Regions from separate parts of the Actinomadura sp. NTSP31 genome, predicted to be linked through region 1. Evidence: riboswitches for the same ligand, from Rfam matches in the RefSeq annotation. Region 1 holds a riboswitch; the other holds the start of a gene.

Region 1 (7,329 bases):
ACGCGTCCGGCGCCAGCACCGCGAGCAGCGCGTCCATGTCGCCGGACCGGGACGCGGCGAGGAACGCCTCCACCACCCGCCGCTGCCGCGCCAGGTCGGCGGCGGGCAGCGCGGGCGCCCCGTGCACGCGCTGCCGCGCGCGGCTCGCCAGCCTCTTCGTGGTCGCGGGCGTCCGCTCCACGATCCCGGCGATCTCCGCGAACGGCACGGCGAACAGGTCGTGCAGGACGAACGCGACGCGCTCGGCGGGCCCCAGCCGGTCCAGGACGACCAGCATCGCCAGCCCCACCGCGTCGGCGAGCAGCGCCTCCTCCTCGGGGTCGCGGCCGTCCGTCCGCTCGACTCCGGCGAGGCCGCCGAACTCCTCGCCCCGGCGCCGGCGCGCGCGGAGCATGTCGAGGCAGATCCGCCCGGCGATCGTGGTCAGCCAGCCCGGCACGTTGGCGACGTCCCCGGCGCCCGCGCGGGACGCCCGCAGCCACGTCTCCTGGACCGCGTCGTCCGCCTCGTCCAGCGATCCGAGCATGCGGTACGCGACCGCCCGCAGGTGGCCGCGGCACTCGTCGAACCGCTCGGCCAGCGCCTGCTCGTTCATCGGTCCCCTTTCGTCGTCGCGGGTCGTCATATCGGTGGGAACCAAGGACGACATCGGAACGAAGGGGCGCTCACTCATGCTATCGGCCCGTGACCAGGCCGCCTCGCTGCTGCACCTGGACTCCAGCCACTCCGGCGACTCGATCACCCGGCGGCTGTCCGCGCGGTTCGCGGAGGTCTGGAAGGGGCGGCACGGCGCGTCCGAACACCGGTACCGCGACCTCGTCGCCGAGCCGGTGCCGCCGATCTCCCCGGCCTATTGCGCGCTGGGACGCCGCGTGGAGCGGAACGGGTACGTACCGCCCGCAAAAGTGGACGCGCTCATCGAGAACGACGCCGAGGAACGGGAATGGGCGCTGACCCTCCCGCTGATCGAGCAGTTCCTGGACGCGGGCACCGTGCTGATCGGCGCGCCGATGTACAACTTCTCGATCCCCGCGTCGCTGAAGGCGTGGATCGACCGGGTCACCTTTCCCGGCGCGTACACCGACCCGGACACCGGGCATAGCCTGCTGCGCGGCACGCGGATCGTCGTCGTCACCGCGCGCGGCGGCGCCTACGGCCCCGGTGCGCCGCGCGCGGGCTTCGATTTCCAGGAGCCGTATCTGCGCGCCTACTTCGCCAATCTCGGCATCGCCGGCGGCGACGTGGAGTTCGTGAACGCCGAAATGGCGCTCGCCGATCTCGTCCCGCACCTGGCGCGCTTCAGCGAAATGGCGGCGGAGTCGCTCGCCGCGGCGCGGGAGGCCGTGACCGAACTGGCCTCCCGCTAGCGGCCGCGGATCACTTGGACGGGATGTACGGCGGGGCGACGCCCCAGCCCCAGTGCGGCATGGGCGCTTCGAGGGGCGGCGCCGCGCCGGGCTGGGAGTTGGCCAGCGCGATGCGGGTGCCCCACTCGATGTAGGACGCGAACGCGGCGCGGAACTCGGGGTCGGCGGGCAGGCCGACCTCGTCCGCCGCGTCCATGAGCAGGGTCACCCAGCGGCGGCGCTGCGGCTCGGTGATCGCCTTGCCGAGGTGCTGGCGGACCATGTGGTGGTAGCCGCCGCGCTCCCGGCTGTAGCGGTCGGGGCCGCGGAACACCTCGCTCAGCCAGGCCGCGACCCAGGTGGGGTGGTCCGGGGGCATGTGCTCGAACAGCGGGATGAGCAGCTCGTCCTTGAGGACCTTGTCGTAGAAGACCTTGGTGAGGTTCTCCAGCGCCTCCGTGCCGCCGGCCCAGTCGTACATCGTCGGGACGGAGGAGCCGGCGCCGCGTACGGGCGTCCGCTCGTAGTGCCGCATCTCCTCGATCTGCTGGACGTACGGCTTGATCTCGGCGAAGAAGGTGGGGAAGTGCTCTCCGGAGCGGAAGCTCTGCGAGTGGTCCTCGGCGGACGTCCAGCAGATCCGCAGGACGTAGCACTCGGGCTCGTCCACGCAGCGGGACAGTTCGTAGTCGACGCACTGCGGTGCGGCGGAGAGGGGGACGGCGGCGCGGGCGTAGGCGGCCTCGAACTCCTCCGCCTTCGCGTGGTCGATCCGGTAGCGGATGTACTCGACGATCATCGAACCCCCAAGGCGTGGGCTTCCGGTCGGGTCATCAATGTAATCCTGTAATCACCCGACCGGAAGCCCCATGATCATTTTTCCCCGGCGGCTCCCGACGAGCGCCGGTACCAGGCGAACCCGCCGCCCGCGACCACCACGACGGCGGCGATCAGGCCGATCCACAGCCAGCCGGACGAGCCGTCCGAGGCCCGCCCGGAGGCATTGGAAGCCGAGGCCGAGGCCGACGCCGAGGCCGCCGGTGCCGGTGCCGCGCCCGCCGATCCGGTGACGGTGAACTTGTACGTTCCGCTGATGGGGTGGCCGTCCGGCGACACCACGCGCCAGCCGACCGTGTAGACCCCGTTCGGCAGCGTGCCCTTCACCGCCTCGGTGACCTTGTTGTCCACCGCCTGCGGCGCGCCCGACTCGTGCCGCCCGCCCCTGGCGTCGGTGATCACCACCTGCGGCAGCTGCACCGGGTCCCCGTAGGTCAGGACGACCTGCGCGGGCGGCGCGACCGTCGCGCCCTGCCCCGGGCTGGCCCCGGTGAGCGAGGTGTGCGCGGAGGCGGGGGACGCGGTCAGGGCGAGCGCGGCGCCGGCGGCGGCGATCCCGGCGGCGGCGCGCCGGACGGCCCGGGTCACGCCCGGCTCCGCGCGCGGGCCAGGCCGTAGCCGCCGACCGCGATGCCGATCACCCCGACGCCGATGCCGACGCCGCCGAGCACGCGCGCGGTGCCGTCGTCGGAGCTCGCGTCGGCCTTGGCGGCGGGCTTCGACTGCGCGGTGAGGCCGGCGGTCGCGGTGCCGGTGGCGCCCTTCGGGGTGAGCTTCAGCGTGGGCGCCGGGTGCTCGGGCTCGTTCGAGCCGTCGCCCGGGTCCTGCTCCCACTTGACGACCTCGCCGTTGGAGTAGGTCTGGTCGGCCTTGAAGGTCATCGTGTCGGTGTCGGCCGGCAGCGGGCCGAGCGAGACGTCGAACTCCTCGAACTGGCCGGGCTCGATCTTCCCGCCGGACCAGGTGATCTGCGTGACGGCCTTGGTCAGCTCGCCGCCCTCGGTCTTGACCGGCGCCGGGAGCTTGGACTCCACGACCTTCGCCGTCCAGCCCGGGACGGGACGGACCGACACCGACGAGACCGGGTGGTCGGCGGGCAGGTTCACGACGAGCTTGGTGGTGTCGGCGTTGTCCTCCTCGTTCGGCACCCGGAACGAGATCTTGGCGTAGGAGCCCTGCTCGGCGGTCTTGGGGTTGACGGTGACGTGCGCGGACGCGGCGGTGGCGAGCGCGATGACGCCGAGGCCGGCCAGCGAGGCGACCGCGCCCAGCCGGCGGGCGTGGGAGAGGGAGGTCAAGACGGAACTCCGTTCGAGTCGTACGGATCGGGCCGGACACGCCGGGTTCGGCGTCCGGTGACGTACGGCGCTCCGCTCAGAGGTGAGCGAGCGCCCTCGAACGCGGCGGGGGTCCCCGCCGGACGACCTGGTGCCGGAGCGCACGTCCCGTGGCCATGGCACCGGCCGCCACCGGCACCACCGGGGTACGGACCGGACGCTCCGCGGGTTCGATGAGCAGCAGCGCGAGCAGCAGCCGGATCGGGCGGTCGGCGGCGGACGCCAGGCGCCGCGCGAGCGACCACGCGGCCCGCTCGCCGCGCCGCAGCCACCACGCCGCGACCACGGCGGCCGCGCAGTGCGCGAGCGTCATCGACGTGCCGGGGCCGTGCACCGGCATCGCCGCGCCGTGCCCGGCCTGGACGGCGGCCTCGCAGTGGCGCATGCCGTCGGTCGCGCCCGAGAACAGCGCGTGCAGCGCGAACTGCCCGCCGAGCAGCCCGCCCGTGATCGTCGGGAGGGACCGCTCGTGGCCCGCGAGCGCCAGCGTGACCGCCAGCACCGCGCCGAACCCGGCGAGCACCGCCCAGCCCGGTACCGGCTCGTGCGACGCCAGGGCATGGCCGAGGGTCGCCAACGACACGCAGACGGTCGCGAAGACGACCGCGCGCGCGGTGCGGAAGACCGGCTGCCGGGGACGCGGGGACATGACGGGGACATCGTCCCACCTCCGTCCGGCCGGCCGCATCCGACCCCGGAAACCGGCCCCGACGCGCCCTACATGTTGGGGTTGCGCAATGAGGATCAACAAGATGTAGGGTTCAACCCCGTGCTGGTTCGCCCCCGCCGCTCGCGGCGGGGGCGTCGCAAGAGGGAACCCGGTGAAAGTCCGGGACTGCCCCGCAGCGGTGAGCGGGAACGACCGCCGTCACAGGCACTGAACCGGGCGACCGGATCGGGAAGCGACGGCCAGTAGGTCGCGTCTCCGGCAGGAGGCGCGGGCGCCCGCGAGTCCGAAGACCTGCCATGCACGCCGTACGTCCGAGGCTTCGCGGGTGAGCCGGGGGACGGTGCGCGGCAGCATGCCGTCGCGCCCGTTCGCACGCCCTCGCGAGGCCGGCTCACGAGGGAGAGAACGTGACAGTCACCATGCGGGCTCCGGCGGAGGCGGCCACCACCGGGGGGATCGCCGCCGAGGTCGCGGCGGCCTGCGCCGGCATCGAGGGGACCGCGCCGGAACGGGTGCTCGGCGCGGTCCGGGGCGGCGCGGGCGCGAGCGCCGCCGGCCTGCGGGACCTGGCGACCCGGGAGGCCGCCGCGCTCGTCGCGGTGGAGCCGGGGTACTCCCGGGTCGCCGCGCGGCTGCTGGCCGCCGGTATCCGCGACGAGGCCGCCGAAGCCGGGGTCCGGACGTTCGCCGGGTCCGTCGCCGCCGCGCACGCCGAGGGCCTGCTGGCCGACGGCCCCGCCGCGTTCGTCGCCGCCAACGCCGCGGCCCTGGACGCCCTGATCGACGAGGACGCGGACGACCGGTTCGGGTACTTCGGCCTCCGCACCCTCTACGACCGCTACCTGCTGCGGCATCCGCGCACGCGGCTCGTCCTGGAGCGCCCGCAGCACTTCTTCCTGCGGGTCGCCGTGGGCCTGTCCGAGAATGTGGACGAGGCGGCGGAGCTGTACGGGCTGCTCAGCACGCTGTCGTACCTGCCCAGCTCGCCGACGCTGTTCAACTCCGCGGCCCGCCGCCCGCAGCTGTCGTCCTGCTTCCTGCTGGACTCGCCGCGCGACGAGCTGGAGGCGATCTACGAGCGGTACGGGCAGGTCGCGCGGCTCAGCAAGTACGCGGGCGGGATCGGGATCTCCTGGACGCGGGTCCGCTCGCGCGGATCGCTGATCCGGGGGACGAACGGGCACTCCAACGGGATCGTCCCGTGGCTGCGCACGCTCGACGCGTCCGTCGCCGCCGTCAACCAGGGCGGCCGCCGCAAGGGCGCCGCGTGCGTGTACCTGGAGCCGTGGCACGCCGACGTCGAGGAGTTCCTCGAACTGCGCGACAACACCGGCGAGGACGCGCGCCGCACCCACAACCTGAACCTGGCGAACTGGATCCCGGACGAGTTCATGCGCCGCGTCGAGGCCGACGGGACATGGTCGCTGTTCGACCCGAAGGAGGTCCCGGAGCTGACGGACCTGTGGGGCGACGCCTTCGACGCCGCGTACCGGGCGGCCGAAAAGGAGGGCCGGTACGTCCGGCAGGTCCCGGCCCGCAAGCTGTACGGGCGGATGCTGCGCACGTTGGCGGAGACCGGCAACGGGTGGATGACCTTCAAGGACGCCGCGAACCGGGCCTGCAACCAGACCGCCGAGCCGGGCCGGACCGTCCACCTGTCCAACCTGTGCACGGAGATCCTGGAGGTCACGGGCGACAGCGAGGCGGCCGTGTGCAACCTCGGGTCGGTGAACCTGGCCGCGCACGTCTCGCCGTCCGGGATGGACTGGGACCGGCTCCGCGCGACCGTCCGCACCGCCGTCCGGTTCCTGGACCGCACGATCGACCGCGGCTTCTATCCGACGCCCGAAGCGGAAACGGCCAACCGCAAATGGCGTCCCGTCGGCCTCGGGGTGATGGGGCTGGCGGACGTGTTCTTCACGCTGCGGTTGCCGTTCGACTCCGCCGAGGCGCGCGAGCTGTCGACCCTGATCGCCGAGGAGATCGCGCTCGCCGCCTACGCCGCGTCCGCCGATCTCGCGGAGGCCCACGGCCCGCTCCCGGCCTACGCCGAGACCCGCACCGCGCGCGGGCGGCTCCACCTCGACCACTTCCCGGACGCCGCGCCGACGCGTCCGGCCGAATGGGACGCTCTCCGCGCCCGGATCGCCGACGTCGGCCTGCGCAACTCGCTGCTCATCGCGATCGCGCCGACCGCCACGATCGCGTCCATCGCCGGCTGCTACGAGTGCATCGAGCCGCAGGTGTCCAACCTGTTCAAGCGCGAGACGCTGTCCGGCGAGTTCCTGCAGATCAACGGGTACCTCGTCGAGGACCTCAAGTCGCTCGGGCTGTGGAACGACGCCGTCCGCGAGGCGATCAAGCGCGCCAACGGCTCGATCCAGGGCCTGATCGACCTGCCGGAGGAGATGCTCGGCCTCTACCGGACGGCCTGGGAACTGCCGCAGAAGGCCCTCATCGACCTCGCCGCCGCCCGCACCCCGTACATCGACCAGTCCCAGTCGCTGAACCTGTTCATGGAGACCCCGACGATCGGGAAGCTCTCCTCGATGTACGCCTACGCGTGGCGCAGCGGCCTCAAGACCACCTACTACCTGCGCTCGCGCCCCGCCACGCGGATCGCGCAGACGACCGTCGCCGCGGCGGTCTGCTCCCTGGAGAACCCCGAGACCTGCGAGGCCTGCCAATAATGCCGCTGCTCGACCCCGGCATGGACCTGACCCTGCGGCCCATGCGCTACCCCGACTTCTACGAGCGCTACCGCGCCGCGATCCGCAACACCTGGACCGTCGAGGAGATCGACCTCGCCTCCGACCTGCCCGACCTCGCCCGGCTCACGCCGGCCGAACTGCACCTGGTCAACCGGCTGGTCGCGTTCTTCGCCACCGGCGACTCGATCGTGGCGAACAACCTCGTCCTCAACCTCTACAAGCACGTCAACGCGCCGGAGGCCCGCCTCTACCTGTCGCGGCAGCTGTTCGAGGAGGCCGTGCACGTCCAGTTCTACCTGACCCTCCTCGACACCTACCTGCCCGACCAGGACGAGCGGGCCCGCGCGTTCGCGGCGATCGAGCACATCCCGTCCATCCGGGCGAAGGCGCGGTTCTGCTTCCGGTGGATCGACGCGCTCGGTTCGCTC
Region 2 (7,329 bases), on a different contig from region 1:
GCGGCTCCGACGTCCCGGGCGGGATGCGCACCACGGCCCGGCTGGACGGCGACTCCTGGGTGATCAACGGATCGAAGGCGTTCATCACCAACTCCGGCACCGACATCACCGCGTTCGTCACCGTCACCGCGTTCACCGGCGACGGCGAGATCTCCACGATCATCGTGCCGAGCGGCACGCCCGGCTTCACCGTCGGCCGCAAGTACTCCAAGGTCGGCTGGTCGTCGTCGGACACCCGCGAGCTGTCGTTCGACGACGTCCGCGTCCCGGCGGAGAACCTCGTCGGCGAGCGCGGCCGGGGCTACGCGCAGTTCCTGCGGATCCTGGACGAGGGCCGGATCGCGATCGCCGCGCTGTCGGTCGGCCTGGCGCAGGGCTGCGTGGACGAGTGCCTGCGCTACGCCGGCGAGCGGCAGGCGTTCGGCAAGGAGATCGGCCGCTACCAGGCGATGCAGTTCAAGATCGCCGACATGGAGGTCCGCGCGCACACGGCCCGCCTCGCCTACTACGCGGCGGCGGCGAAGATGCTGGCGGGCGAGCCGTTCAAGAAGGAGGCGGCGATCGCCAAGCTCGTCGCGTCCAACGCGGCGATGGACAACGCCCGCGACGCCACGCAGGTCTTCGGCGGCTACGGCTTCATGAACGAGTACGCCGTCGGCCGCTTCTACCGCGACGCGAAGATCCTGGAGGTCGGCGAGGGCACCTCGGAGGTCCAGCGGATGCTGATCGCCCGCGCCCTCGGCCTGCCGCCTTCCTGACCCGGGCGGACGCTCCGCCGCGCGGTCACTCGACCAGGCGGTCGAGGACGGCGAACGCCTTCAGGACCGTCTGGCGCTCCTCTTCGGTGCAGCGGTCCTGAAGGGCGCGGCTCAGCCATTCGTCCCGGGCCTGCCGGGACCCCTCGACCCACTCGCGGCCCGCGTCGCTGGGCGTGACCAGCTGCCGGCGGCCGTCCTGCGGGTCGGGGTCGCGGCGGATCAGCCCGCGCTCCTCCAGCGCGGCGATCGTGGCGGCCATGGACTGCGGACGGACCCGCTCGGCCGCCGCCAGCCCGCTGGCGGTGGCCGCGCCGTCCTTGAGCAGCCGGCTGAGCACCGCCGTCTGCGACGGGGTGAGGTCGTGGCCGCCGCCGATCTCCCGCAGCCTGCGGCGCAGCCGGCTGAACACGATGCGGACCTCACGGGCGGCGCGGGCGGCCGACGGCGAGATGGCCTGCGCGGTGTCGTCCATGACGCCATCCTAGGTTAATCAGGCAAACTGCCCAGTTCAGCCTGTCGAATTCGCCGTGCGGGCCTGTCCGCGCGTCTTGACGGCGGCGGGACGGCGCACCGACCATGTCGATCATGGCAGCGCAAGGAGGCGACGCTATGGCGGGAACGGGAACGGCCGGAACGGGCCCCGGCGAGATCGCACAGGACGGATCGGCGGTCGAGTTCTACGCCGCGCTCCCGCCGGACATCGCGAGCGCGGCGCTCGTCCATACCGCGATCCGGGCCGGCACGCCGATCCTGGAGCTGGGCGCGGGCGCCGGGCGGGTCACCCGCCCCCTGCTCGACTTCGGCCACCCGGTGACGGCGGTGGACGACTCCGCCGCGATGCTCGCCCGGATCGAGGGCGCGCGCACCGTGTGCTCCCCGATCCAGGACCTGGACCTGCCGGACCGGTTCGGCTGCGTGCTGCTGATGTCGTACCTGGTCAACTACGGCGACCGGGAAGCCCTCCTCGCCGCCTGCGGGCGGCACGTCCGGCCGGACGGCGTGGTCGTCGTGCAGCGCGAGACGCCGCGCTGGCACGACGAGGCGGCCCCGCGCGAATGGGCCCGCGACGGCGTCCAGTACCGCATGACGGACGTCGAGCGCCCGGCGCCCGGGCTCGTCGCGGCGACGATCGAGTACCGGATGGGCGAGCGGCACTGGACCCACTCGTTCACGTCCCGGCGGCTCGGCGACGACGAGCTCCCCGCCGTGCTGGAGGCGGCGGGCCTGCGCCTCGACCGCTTCCTGGACGACGACCGCGGCTGGTTCACCGCCCGCCCCCTCTGACACCTGCGGCCCGGCCTCAGCGCTCAGCACTCGGCGTTCTTGTAGGTCTTCGGCTTCGTCCCCTTTCCGGGGAAGACGACGAGAAGATGCCGCTCGTTGGGAGGCTCGTCCATCAGGGTCTCGGGCGCCTGACGGCCGCGCACGTACACGCGGAGCCGGTAGTGCCCCGGACCGGCGACGGTCACGGCCGGGAAGGGCAAGGGCCCGTCCATCGCCGACAGCAATGCGCGTCCGTTCGGGCTGTCGAATCCCACTTCGGTGACGCGTTCCCAGCCCTTGAGCGCGAGAGGCGGCGCCTTCTTGTAGGCGCGGACGGTCACGCACAGCCAGCTCTCGGTTCCGGTGACGACGGTGGCTTCTCGGTCGCCGCTCGCAACCAGGCCGTCATTGACGGCTGCCTCGAATGATTCACCGGAGCTCCCCTCGTCGCCGATCAGGTAGCTGCTGCTCTCCCCGCCATCGATGACCCGCGTGGCCTGCCGGACGGGATGGAAACCCGCAGGAATGCCGTGCCGGCAGGTCGCCAATGCCTTCGCCTTGTTCTGCTTGTACTGCGTGTCGAGGGCCGCCATTGAGCGCTTCTGGGCCGCTCGCCGTTCGTCCGCCGTCGCCGGGCACAGGTAAGCCATCTGCTGAATCGCCGGCGGGACGGTCCCTCGCAGCATTCCCCTGGTCAACGGTTCGCCGCGGCACGCGCGCCGCCCGATCTCGATCTGCTCGCCGTCGGTGAGCCGGTCGCCACGCGGAAATCCGCCGCCGTACCCCAGGAGGTAGCCACGAACGGAGCAGAGGAAGGCGATCTCCCTTTCACGCTGCGATAATGCCGCCATGACCTGCGTGAACGGCGCCGTTCCTGACATGTTGGCGCGCTCGACATGCCTGCATTCGGCCTCGCTCCCTGCGTAGCGGGGCGGCGCCTCCTGGTCGGCGGCGACGCAGAGGACGAGCCCGGCGAAGAGCGTCCCGCCGACCAGGCGAGGCGCCCGAGGACCGGGGCGAGGCGCTCGAAAGCCGGGGCGATAGGTCGAAACGAGAATGAGGACCAGGGGCACCGCGCCGTACGCCCAGCGCGCGGCTCCCCAGCCGCCCATCGGCAACCACAAACGAACGCATTGCTCCCCCCAACGCGCCACGTCGTAGCCGAAGAGGGCCGGCTCGGCCAATGTCACGAAAGCGAGCACCGCCGCCGTCGCCCATCCGACGAACCGCCGCCGGACCACCAGCCACAGGAGGAAGGCCGGAAGGACGACCAGGATCGGCCAGCCGTGCAAAAGCCTGTATCCCGGAACTGACCAGAGTTCGGCCTGGTGCGACCATCCCTGGCAGGCATCGGAAGCGATGACACTGAGGTAGCCCTGTGCGCCCTTCCTCACGCTGAACAGTGAGGTGACGACGCCCCTCACCATCGGTTCTGCGGTAATGGCGACGGCGACGATCCATAACCGCATCTGCGTGCGCTGGCTCCAATGGGACATGGCCCCAGGACCCTAGTGAATGAGCACTCCCGCCGAGACGTTTCCGGAAAGCCCGCCGCGTGCCGGTCCCGTCCCGCGGCCCGGAGTGTCGGACCCGTGCGCGAGATTGGTCGCGCAGAGCGGAGCCGGAACGGGTGGAGGACTGGATGGACGAGAACGCCTGGTGGGCGTTGATCGGGGCCGCGCGGGCCGAGGCCGGCGAGCGCGCCGACGACCGCGACTCACCCGACGACCCGCTGGTCGATCTCGTGACCGCCCGGCTGTCCGGCCTGGACGGCCCCGCGATCGTCGCGTTCGACGTCCTGCTGACGCGGCTGCTCGACTCGGCGTACCGGCGGCCGCTCTGGAACGCCGCCTACCTGATCGAGGGCGGCTGCGGCGACGACGGCTTCATGGACTTCCGCGCCGGGCTCGCGTTGCTGGGGCGCGAGGTGTTCACCCGGGCGGTCGGCGATCCCGACTCTCTGGCCGGCGTGTCCACGGTGGTGCGCATGGGCCGGGAGGGCCGTGGCTGGATCGGCGCGGAGGGCCTCCACTACGCCGCCAAAGAGGCGTACGAGCGCGCTCTGGGCGAGACGGCGTCGTTCGACGCGGCGTTCGAGCGGGCCCTGGACGCGATGCGGCGGCCCGAGCGCCCGGCGGGCGAGGGCTGGGACGTCGAGGACGACGCCGAGACCCGGCTGCGGCTCCCCCGCCTCGCCGCCCTCTTCCGCTGAGCGGGGCCTCAACTAACAGTAGCTTGACAGCTAATGGAATTAGCTTTAGCTTGTAGCTAACGCCATTAGCCGAGCAGGAGGGCCGCAGGCCATGAGCAGCGTCACCGTCCCGACCGTCCGCAAGCACTCCGTCCCGCTCATCGCCCGCCGCGCCGCCTGGGCGGCGAACGCGCTGTTCTGGAGCGCGTTCGCCGTTCTCGAAGGCGTCAACCACGGCTGGCTCGCGGCGCTGGTCGCGGTGGCGTTCTTCATCGCGCCCGACCTGACGTTCCTGGCCGGGGCGCGCGACGCGCACACCGTCGAACGCGGGCAGCTTCCGGCGCGCGCCGTCCCCTACTACAACACCGCGCACCGCGCGCTGATCCCCCTCGCGCTGATGGCGCTCTACACCGTCGCGCCGATCACGTGGGCCCCGATCTTCGCCGGTCTCTGCGGCTGGCTCGCGCACATCTCGATCGACCGCGCCGTCGGCTACGGCCTGCGCACCAAGGACGGCTTCCAGCGCCGCTGACCGGGCTCCCCACCGGTATGATCTTCGCGGCATGAACTGACGCGAGGTGCCCCTCGGGGAGAATCGGGAAGCCGGTGCGAATCCGGCACGGGCCCGCCGCGGTGACCGGGGAGCTGCCGCCCACGCGCGCGAGCGCGGCCACTGGCCGCCAGGCCGGGAAGGCGGGCGGACGGGCGTCGATCCGGGAGTCCGAAGACCGGCCTCGCTCCGACGGCCGCCGTCCCGGCGGCCCGACCGCAGCGGGAGCCTGCCCATGAACCTCTACGACGTCATCCACCGCCGCCGCGACGTGCGCGGCGAGTTCACCGGGGCGCCGATCCCGGCGGACGTCCTCGACCGGGTCCTCACGGCGGCGCATGCCGCCCCCAGTGTCGGCCTCTCACAGCCCTGGGACTTCGTCGTCGTCCGCGACCCGGACGTCCGGCGCGCCTTCCACGACCACGTCCAGTCCGAGCGCGACGCCTTCGCCGCCGACCTCACCGGCGACGCCGCCGAACGCTTCGCCCGCATCAAGATCGACGGGGTGCTCGAATCGAGCCTGTCGGTCGTGGTCACCTACGACGCCGAGCGCGGCGGTCCGGCGGTGCTCGGACGGCACGCGATCGCCGACGCGGGCCTGTACTCGGTGTGCCTGGCCATCCAGAACCTCTGGCTGGCGGCCACGGCCGAGGGCCTGGGCGTCGGCTGGGTGTCGTTCTACCGGGAGCCGCACCTGCGCAACCTCCTCGGCATACCGGAAGGCATCCGGCCTGTCGCCTGGTTGTGCCTGGGCCCGGTCACGCACCTGGAGACCGTCCCCGATCTCGAACGGCACGGCTGGCGCCGGCGCCGTCCCCTGGACGCCGCCCTCCACCACGACCGCTGGTGAACGCGGCATCCGAATAGTCGGCCCCGGACAGTAAGGTCGCCGCCATGGGCGAAGTACGGGTGGTGCTGATCGGAGGGACGTCCAACACCGGAAAGTCGACCATCGCGGCCGCCGTGGCGGACGAGCTCGGATTCGAGCACAGGTCGACGGACTACCTGGCGCGCCACCCCGGACGGCCCTGGCGGACCCCGGAGCGCGAGGTCCCACCGCACGTCGCCGACCATTACGCGACGCTCACGACCGATGAGCTGATCAGGTCCGTCCTCGACCATTACGAAAGGCTGTGGCCCCGCATCGCGGAGATCGTCACGGATCACGCGGCGGGGCCCGGCCGCGGACTCGTCCTGGAGGGGTCGGCGCTCTGGCCGGCGCGCGTCGCGGAACTGGCCGTCCCGCACACGGCCGCCGTGTGGTTCACCGCCGACCCCGCCGTCTTGCGCGCCCGCGTACACGCATTGGGCCACTACGCGGAGGCCACACCCGAGGAACGACACTTGATGGACCGGTTCCTCGCCCGTACCGAGCGCTACCAGACGCTCATGCTGGACGCCGTCGACAGGCTGGGACTCGCTCGCATCGACACGGGAACCGGCCGGTCCGTACCGGAGCTGGCCGGCACGGTGCTCACGACCGTCCACGCACAGGACGCCGTCGGACGCTCGCCCGCCGCCCCCTGACCGGCCGCCGCGAGAAGGGACGGGGCGGTTCCGGGCAATCAAGGACGTGACCACCCTCCACGCCGCCAGAAGGGTCCCCCATGGCCACTCCCCCAGCACCGCGGGACCAGCCGTGACGGGCGCCCCCTCTGAGACGAGCAGATCCGCCGACCCGGAGCCGTCCGACGCCGACGTCATCACCGCGGCGCGGCGGAACCCCGAACGGTTCGCGGACCTCTTCGACCGGCACTACGCGCAGATCCACCGCTACGTGGACCGGCGGCTCGGCGCGGACGCCGCGGACGACATCGCGGCCGAGACCTTCCTGATCGCCTTCCGGCGCCGCGCGGCGTTCGACACGGCGCACGCGTCGGCGCGGCCCTGGCTTTACGGCATCGCGACCCGGTTGATCAGCCGTCACCGCCGCGACGAGCTGCGCCGCTACCGGGCGATGGCGCGGCTGCACACCGCCGACGCCGTGGAGAGCCACGAGAGCAGCGTGACCTCGGCGGTGGCGGCAGCGAGCCTCGGCCTGAGCCCGGCCCTGGCCGGGCTGCGGCACGGCGACCGCGACGTCCTGCTCCTGGTGGCGCTGGCCGACCTCAGCTATCCGGAGGTCGCCGAGGCCCTCGGGATCGCCTACGGCACGGTCTGCTCGCGGCTGAGCCGCGCCCGCCGGCAGGTCCGCGCGGCGCTGCACGCATCGGGCCACGAGGAGGACGACCGTGGATGATCTGAGCCTCATCGATCAGCTGCACGTCGCGGAGCGGCCCCCGTCCTCCGAGACCACCCGGTCGGCCCGCCGCCGCCTGCTGGCCGAAGCCACCGGGCCCCGCCCCCGGGGCCGCCGCGTCGCGCCGCTCCCCCGCTCCAGGCGGATGACGGCGCTCGTCGCAGCCGCCACCGCCTGCGTCCTCGCCGGCGTCTCCTGGACGGCCTACCGGTGGGAGACGCGTCCGCTCTACCACCCCGAGCCGCTGGCCGACCAGAACGGCCCCGCGTCCACGTTCCTGCTCTCCGCCGCGGACGCGAAGACACAGCACGCCTCCGACGGACGGCTT

The links. Region 1 has a riboswitch for cobalamin ahead of ACA514_RS31900 (ribonucleoside-diphosphate reductase subunit alpha). Riboswitches for the same ligand answer to the same signal wherever they lie in the genome.
Region 2: it holds a riboswitch for cobalamin, as region 1 does, so the genes downstream of both, bluB (5,6-dimethylbenzimidazole synthase) here and ACA514_RS31900 (ribonucleoside-diphosphate reductase subunit alpha) in region 1, are expected to answer to the same signal.

The regions. Positions count from the first base shown of each region.
Region 1 covers NZ_JBGNUT010000022.1:103,078-110,406, forward strand. Annotated here, with positions in the region: gene ACA514_RS31870 (sigma-70 family RNA polymerase sigma factor) at 1-595, opposite strand, end outside; gene ACA514_RS31875 (FMN-dependent NADH-azoreductase) at 672-1,367, shown strand; gene ACA514_RS31880 (group II truncated hemoglobin) at 1,378-2,145, opposite strand; gene ACA514_RS31885 (copper resistance protein CopC) at 2,220-2,771, opposite strand; gene ACA514_RS31890 (YcnI family protein) at 2,768-3,481, opposite strand; gene ACA514_RS31895 (hypothetical protein) at 3,558-4,169, opposite strand; cobalamin riboswitch at 4,277-4,504, shown strand; gene ACA514_RS31900 (ribonucleoside-diphosphate reductase subunit alpha) at 4,598-6,880, shown strand; gene ACA514_RS31905 (ribonucleotide-diphosphate reductase subunit beta) at 6,880-7,329, shown strand, end outside.
Region 2 covers NZ_JBGNUT010000006.1:140,739-148,067, reverse strand. Annotated here, with positions in the region: gene ACA514_RS12560 (acyl-CoA dehydrogenase family protein) at 1-758, shown strand, start outside; gene ACA514_RS12555 (MarR family transcriptional regulator) at 784-1,230, opposite strand; gene ACA514_RS12550 (class I SAM-dependent methyltransferase) at 1,368-2,042, shown strand; gene ACA514_RS12545 (hypothetical protein) at 2,066-3,517, opposite strand; gene ACA514_RS12540 (DUF4240 domain-containing protein) at 3,664-4,233, shown strand; gene ACA514_RS12535 (DUF4260 family protein) at 4,325-4,744, shown strand; cobalamin riboswitch at 4,772-4,964, shown strand; gene bluB (5,6-dimethylbenzimidazole synthase) at 4,998-5,612, shown strand; gene ACA514_RS12525 (hypothetical protein) at 5,657-6,289, shown strand; gene ACA514_RS12520 (RNA polymerase sigma factor) at 6,402-7,001, shown strand; gene ACA514_RS12515 (hypothetical protein) at 6,994-7,329, shown strand, end outside.